Aquibium oceanicum: one gene and its partner. The protein of the gene in region 1 binds, or shares a complex with, the protein of each later gene. Links are inferred from orthologs where the notes say so. Each region holds a gene or a part of one and is shown on either strand. Other genes may lie near its edges.

Region 1 (3,030 bases):
GCGGACAATGGCTTCGATCTCCAGCGCGACATCCTTTCGCTTGCTGCGGGCCGTGAAGGGGATCGGCTCGTCGAAGTGCACTTCGACATCCATCCCGCCCTCGCGGATCAGCGCACCGAGATGCGGCACGAGATCGCTGTCGCCGATCCAGGCGGCATGCATGCGATGAAACCTGCCCATCGGCATGCCCTGAAGCCTCGTATAGGCGATGGTCACCGGCTGGATGTGGACCGTGCGGATGTCGAGACGCCTGCCGGTCTCGCTCGCGAGCGCCGCCTGTGCTGCCCCGAAGAGTGTACTCTTGAACGGCAGCACGATGTTTCCATCCGACGTCGTGCCTTCCGCGAAAAGCACCATGACCGTGCCCTCGGCGAGCCGTTCGCCCAGTTCGTTCGCCTGCTTGTGCGATGTCCGGGCGCGCTCACGTTCGACAAAGACGCTGCGCTGAAGCTTGGCGAACAGGCCGAAGACCGGCCAGGTCGCCATGTCGGACTTCGCCACGAAGCTCATCGGCGCGAGCGAGCTCAGGATGACGATGTCGGTCCACGAGACGTGATTGGCCACGAGCAGCAACGGACGGTCTCCGGATGGCCGACCGGAGACACGGACGGAGATTCCCAAGAGCCGCCGAACCATCGCATGGAAGAGCCGGGGGATCGTTCCAGGATGCGGAATGCCGGTCCGTAGCGCCAGGATCTGCAGCGGAATCCCGACCAGGCTCGCGACGACCACGCAGAGCAGAACCAGCCCCGTCCTCGCCCATCCGATCATGCCTGCCCGCTTCCCTCCGCCGGGTCGACGCGAATACTCGGCCCGGTGTCGACCTAGCGAAGATCGCGGCGCATGACGAGGGCCGTCGTCGGCGGCACGCCGGGCTGGCTGTAGTATGCAGGGCGCTTGGCCACTTCCCGGAAACGCATCCGCCGGTAGAGCGCCACGGCGGCGTGGTTCGTCTCGTCGACCTCGAGGAAGAGCGCCTCGGCGCGCTGGTGGTAGAGTTCGCGCAGCACGGCGTCCATCAAGGCCCATCCCAGACCGCCGCGGCGAAAGGAACGCGCGACCGTGATCGTCAGGATCTCGGCCTCGCCGGCCGCCTGGCGCGCGAGCACGAAGCCCGCCGGCAGCGCGGCCGGCCGGCCGATCTCGCGCGCCGCGAAGCCGAACACCGTCTCCTGGGCGAGAAGGCCGGCGAACTCGACCGACGTCCAGGGCCTGGAAAAATCCTCCCGGTGCAGCACGGCCATCGCGGCGGTGTCGCGGGTTGCGAGCGGATCGATCAGGAACTCCCGCTTCCTGCCGTTGATGAAGGGCACCCGCATCACGCGGTCCTTCTCGGCAGGGCGAAACCTTCCTGCGGGCGCGCATCCGCGCCGCGCAGATAGACCGGCCTTGGCTTCTCGGCGTCCGGCCCTTCCAACGCTGCAAGCGCGGCATAGCTGGCGATGTCCGCGGTCCTGGCACGGCCCGCGATCTCCATGTCGGCGTTCCCCGCCTGCCGGACGAGATCCACGCCGGAGCCTGTCAAGACGAGACCATGCCCGCGTGCCAGTTGCACCGCTTCCTGCACGTGCAGGATCGAGGGCGGGACGAGGACCGCGCCATCGGCGTCATGCACCGCGACGTAGAGTTCCTCCCGCTTCGCGTCGAGAACGGACATCACGCTCCGCCCAGGAAAGGCGTGCCGCGCTTCGAGAGCGAGGCCGGCCAGGGTCGTCACGCCGATCGCCGGGACTCCGAGAGCCAGCGCCAGACCCCTCGCGGTGGCAACCCCTATGCGAACCCCGGTGAACGAGCCAGGGCCGACCGAGACGGCGACGGCATCCAGCTCGGGATACCCCGCCCCGGCGGCCGCGAGCGCTTTTTCCACCACGCCCATGAGGGTTTCCGCATGTCCCTTGCCGATGTCCAGCACCTCGCGGCCGAGTTCGCGCGCGCCGTCGCTGTCATAGACGCATGCGGCGCACAGTTCGGCAGCGGTGTCGATCGCAAGCAGTTTCATCGCCGGAAATCGGTAGTGAAAGATCGCCCGCCGGACAAGCGGAAGAAAGTGCGTGGCCGTGTCACGTCAAACCGTCAGCCGGCGCCGCATTGATGGGAACCCAGTGGACCGGCTGGCCGGCTCCGCCGTCAGCCTGCCCGGTCGCGCGCCTTCAGTTCCAGCCTGCGGGCGTGCAGAACCGGTTCGGTGTAGCCGTTGGGCTGCTCGCGTCCCTTGAAAACGAGGTCGCAGGCGGCCTGGAAGGCGATCGAGTTTTCAAAGTCCGGCGCCATCGGGCGGTAGAGCGGATCGCCGGCGTTCTGGCGATCGACTACCGCCGCCATGCGCTTCAGCGTCTCTGTGACCTGTTCCTTCGTGCACACGCCGTGGTGGAGCCAGTTCGCCATGTGCTGCGAGGAGATGCGCAGCGTCGCGCGGTCCTCCATAAGGCCGACATCGTTGATGTCGGGCACCTTCGAGCAACCGACGCCCTGGTCGATCCAGCGCACCACGTAGCCCAGAATGCCCTGGGCGTTGTTGTCGAGTTCCTTCTGGACCTCGTCCGGCGTCCAGTTGGGCCGCACGGCGACCGGCACCGACAGGATATCGTCAAGCTTCGCTCGGCCCCGCTTCTTCAGTCCCGACTGCACCTCGGCCACGTCGACCTTGTGATAGTGCGTGGCATGCAGCGTCGCGGCCGTCGGCGAAGGCACCCAGGCCGTATTGGCGCCGGCTTTCGGATGCCCGATCTTCTGTTCCAGCATCGCCGCCATCAGGTCGGGCATGGCCCACATGCCCTTGCCGATCTGCGCGTGGCCAGCGAGGCCGCATTCGAGGCCGATGTCGACGTTCCAGTTCTCGTAGGCCTGGATCCAGGCAGCCTGCTTCATGTCGCCCTTGCGGATCATCGGGCCTGCTTCCATCGAGGTATGGATCTCGTCGCCGGTACGGTCGAGGAAGCCGGTGTTGATGAAGACGACGCGATCCTTGGCCGCGCGGATCGCCTCCTTGAGGTTCACTGTCGTGCGGCGCTCCTCGTCCATGATGCCCAT
Region 2 (3,144 bases), 540 kb from region 1 along the record:
ATACCGCTTCGCGCACCGTGATCCTTTGGTCAAGGAGCATCACCACGCTTTGCGTGATCGGCGCGTCGAGCCTGCGCTCTTGCGCGATCGTCCAGGCGATGCCGGCAGTCGCCACGCCTTCCGCCAGCGGCAGGTTCGCGACCGGCTGGCCACGCCCGACCGCGTGCCCATAGGAGAAGTTGCGCGACTGGCCCGAGCCGCAGGTGAGGATGAGGTCGCCCAGGCCGGAAAGCCCCATCAGCGTCTCCGGCCGGGCGCCGAAGGATTCGGCGATGCGGCGCAGTTCCACGAAGCCGCGCGTCACCAGCGAGGCCTGAGCGCTGGCGCCGAGCCCCGCGCCCGCGACCGCGCCGGCCGCGATGGCGAGCACGTTCTTCAGCGCACCGCCGACCTCGACACCGACGAGATCGTCGCTGGAATAGCAGCGCAGGCTGGGGGTGGACAGCAGCGTTGCGAGCCGGTCGGCGGTGCCGAGATCCTCCGCGGCGACGGTGACGGCGGTCGGCAGTCCCGCCGCGACGTCGTGCGCGAAGCTCGGCCCCGAGAGCGCCGCGACAGGGCTTTCCGGCAGTACTTCCCGCGCAACCTCCGAAAGAAGTTGGCCAGTGCTCGCCTCGATGCCCTTGGCGCAGAGCACGACGGGCACGTCGTTTGGGAGGAGTGGCGCGACTGTTTCGAGAACGATGCGCATGGTCTGCGCCGGAACGACCGCGAGCACGCACTCGACGCCCCGCAGCGCCGACCCCGCATCGCCCGAAGCCGTCAGCGCCTCATGCAGTCCGATCCCCGGCAGATAGCGCGGGTTGGCATGGTCGTGGTTGATGGCCTCGACGTTGGCCGCGTCGCGCGCCCAGAGCCGCACCGTGTTGCCCGCCATGCAGAGCGTCTGCGCCAGCGCGGTACCCCACGCTCCGCCGCCGAGCACTGCGATGCGAGCTCCGCCGCTCATGCCTTGGCGCCCCGCTTGCCGGCACCGACCAGCGGCGCAGCGTTCGCATCCAGCGGCCAGCGCGAGCGCGGCGCCATGGCCATCGGATCGCCCTCCTCCGCGAGCCCTGCCCGCATCCGCTCGATGCCGGCCCAGGCGATCATGGCGGCGTTGTCGGTGCAGAGCGCCGGAGGCGGGGCGACGAAGTCGAAGCCCAGGCGTTCGCAGAGCGAAAGCAGTGCGGCGCGGATCGGGCCGTTGGCGGCGACGCCGCCGGCCACGATCAGCGTCGGGCTCTTCGCCTGCGGGTACTCGTTGCGGAAGCGTTCGAGGCTGCGGGCGACCCGGTCGGCCAGCGTCTCCACAACCGCGCGCTGGAAGGAAGCGGCGATGTCGGCGACGTCTTGGTCGGCGAGTGGGGCGATGGCGGTCGCGGCCTGCCTGACTGCGGTCTTCAGGCCGGAAAAGGAAAAGTCCGGCCGCGCCTCGCCCTTCAGCGGATGCGGGAAGTCGAAGCGATGCGCGTCTCCGGTCAGGGCCACGCGCTCGACGTTAGGCCCGCCGGGATAGGGCAGCCCGAGCAGCTTGGCCGTCTTGTCGAAGGCCTCGCCGATGGCGTCGTCGATGGTGGAGGCCCAGCGCGCGTAGTCGCCCGGTCCGCGCACCAGCAAGATCTGCGTATGCCCGCCCGAGACGAGCAGCATCAGGTAGGGAAATGCGACGTCGTCGAGCAGCCGCGCGGAGAGCGCATGGCCCTCAAGGTGGTTGATCGGGATCAGCCGCTTGCCCGACGCAGCGGCGATCGCCTTGGCCGACATCATGCCGACCAGCAGCCCGCCGATGAGGCCCGGACCGGCCGTTGCCGCAATGGCATCGACATCGGACAGTGCGACGCCGGCCTCGGCCAGCGCCGCCTCGACGATGCCGTCCAGCGCCTCGACATGGGCGCGCGCGGCGATCTCCGGCACCACGCCACCGAAGGCCGCGTGCTCCTCGAGCTGGCTCAGCACGATGGTGGAGAGGATGCGCGGCATCTCCCCATCGCGCCACGCGACGACGGAAGCCGCGGTCTCGTCGCAGCTCGTCTCGATGCCGAGCACCCTTATCTCGCCAATCGGAGGCAGCATGATTGCCCCAAAATCCTTTCGCCGATAGGAAGACGCGGAGGTTGGACCGCGACCGGCGCGGGTTAACACGGACGGTGACGGATGCAAACTCGGCCCTTGAGGATCGGTACGCGCGGAAGCGCCCTGGCACTCGCCCAGGCGAGCGAGACGCGCGCCCGGCTGATGGCCGCGCACGGATTGCCGGAGGAGGCGTTCGAGATCGAGGTGATCTCGACCAGCGGCGACCGCATCCAGGACCGGCCGCTGTCGGAGGCTGGCGGCAAGGGGCTCTTCACCAAGGAGATCGAGGAGGCGATGCTCGACGGCCGCATCGACATCGCCGTGCACTCCTCCAAGGACATGCCGACGATCCTGCCGACCGGCTTGAAGCTCGCCGTCTTCCTCGAACGCGAGGACGTGCGTGACGCCTTCATTGGCCGCGACGTGGCCGCGCTCGCCGACCTGCCGCGGGGCGCCACCGTCGGTTCGTCCTCGCTGCGGCGCCAGGCGCAGATCAGGCGCCTGCGTCCGGACCTGAAGGTGGTGATGTATCGCGGCAACGTGCAGACGCGGCTGAGGAAGCTCGCCGACGGCGTCGTGGACGCCACGCTCCTCGCGCAGGCCGGGCTGAGGAGGCTCGGGCTGGAGCATGTCGCGACCAGCATCTTACCGGAGACCGATTTTCTCCCTGCCCCCGGTCAGGGCGCCATCTGCATCGAATGCCGCGAGGACGACGCGCGGGTGGAGGCCATGCTGGCGCCGATCGCGCATCGCGACACGGGCATCGCGCTCGCCTGCGAGCGGGCCTTCCTCGCCGCGCTCGACGGCTCCTGCCGCACGCCGATCGCCGGCCACGCGGTGGTCGACGGCAATAAGCTGCACTTTAGAGGCATGATCCTGCGGCCGGATGGCAGCGAGGCACACGACGTCGCCGGCGAGGGCGCGAGCGCTGATGCCGAGGCGATCGGGCACGATGCCGGCATGCGCGTCCGCGCCCAGGCCGGAGCAGGGTTCTTCGAAGACTGGTCGTGAGCGCGTGGCGCGGGTCCTGGTCACACGGCCGGAGCCGGGTGCTTCGGCGACGGCGAAGCGGCTGAGAGCGCTCGGGCA

The links.
Region 2: the proteins of tsaB (region 1) and tsaD are in contact, whole or in part, in a solved structure (PDB 4WQ4), measured with the Escherichia coli proteins. The link is inferred for Aquibium oceanicum from one-to-one orthologs.

The regions. Positions count from the first base shown.
Region 1 is NZ_CP018171.1:707,417-710,446, reverse strand. The notes cover bases 160-2,874. They hold tsaB (tRNA (adenosine(37)-N6)-threonylcarbamoyltransferase complex dimerization subunit type 1 TsaB), read right to left. Parts: upstream 2,000-2,874; coding sequence 1,319-1,999; downstream 160-1,318. Other genes in these bases: BSQ44_RS03545 (malate synthase G), read right to left, coding at 2,128-2,874; BSQ44_RS03555 (GNAT family N-acetyltransferase), read right to left, coding at 825-1,319; olsA (lyso-ornithine lipid O-acyltransferase), read right to left, coding at 160-771. In the rest of the region: more of olsA, read right to left, coding at 1-159; more of BSQ44_RS03545, read right to left, coding at 2,875-3,030. UniProt on the Escherichia coli protein: Required for the formation of a threonylcarbamoyl group on adenosine at position 37 (t(6)A37) in tRNAs that read codons beginning with adenine.
Region 2 is NZ_CP018171.1:168,549-171,692, forward strand. Bases 1-2,829 are described here. They hold tsaD (tRNA (adenosine(37)-N6)-threonylcarbamoyltransferase complex transferase subunit TsaD), read right to left. Parts: upstream 2,056-2,829; coding sequence 946-2,055; downstream 1-945. Other genes in these bases: BSQ44_RS00830 (NAD(P)H-dependent glycerol-3-phosphate dehydrogenase), read right to left, coding at 1-949; hemC (hydroxymethylbilane synthase), read left to right, coding at 2,137-2,829. Outside these bases: more of hemC, read left to right, coding at 2,830-3,066; BSQ44_RS00845 (uroporphyrinogen-III synthase), read left to right, coding at 3,071-3,144.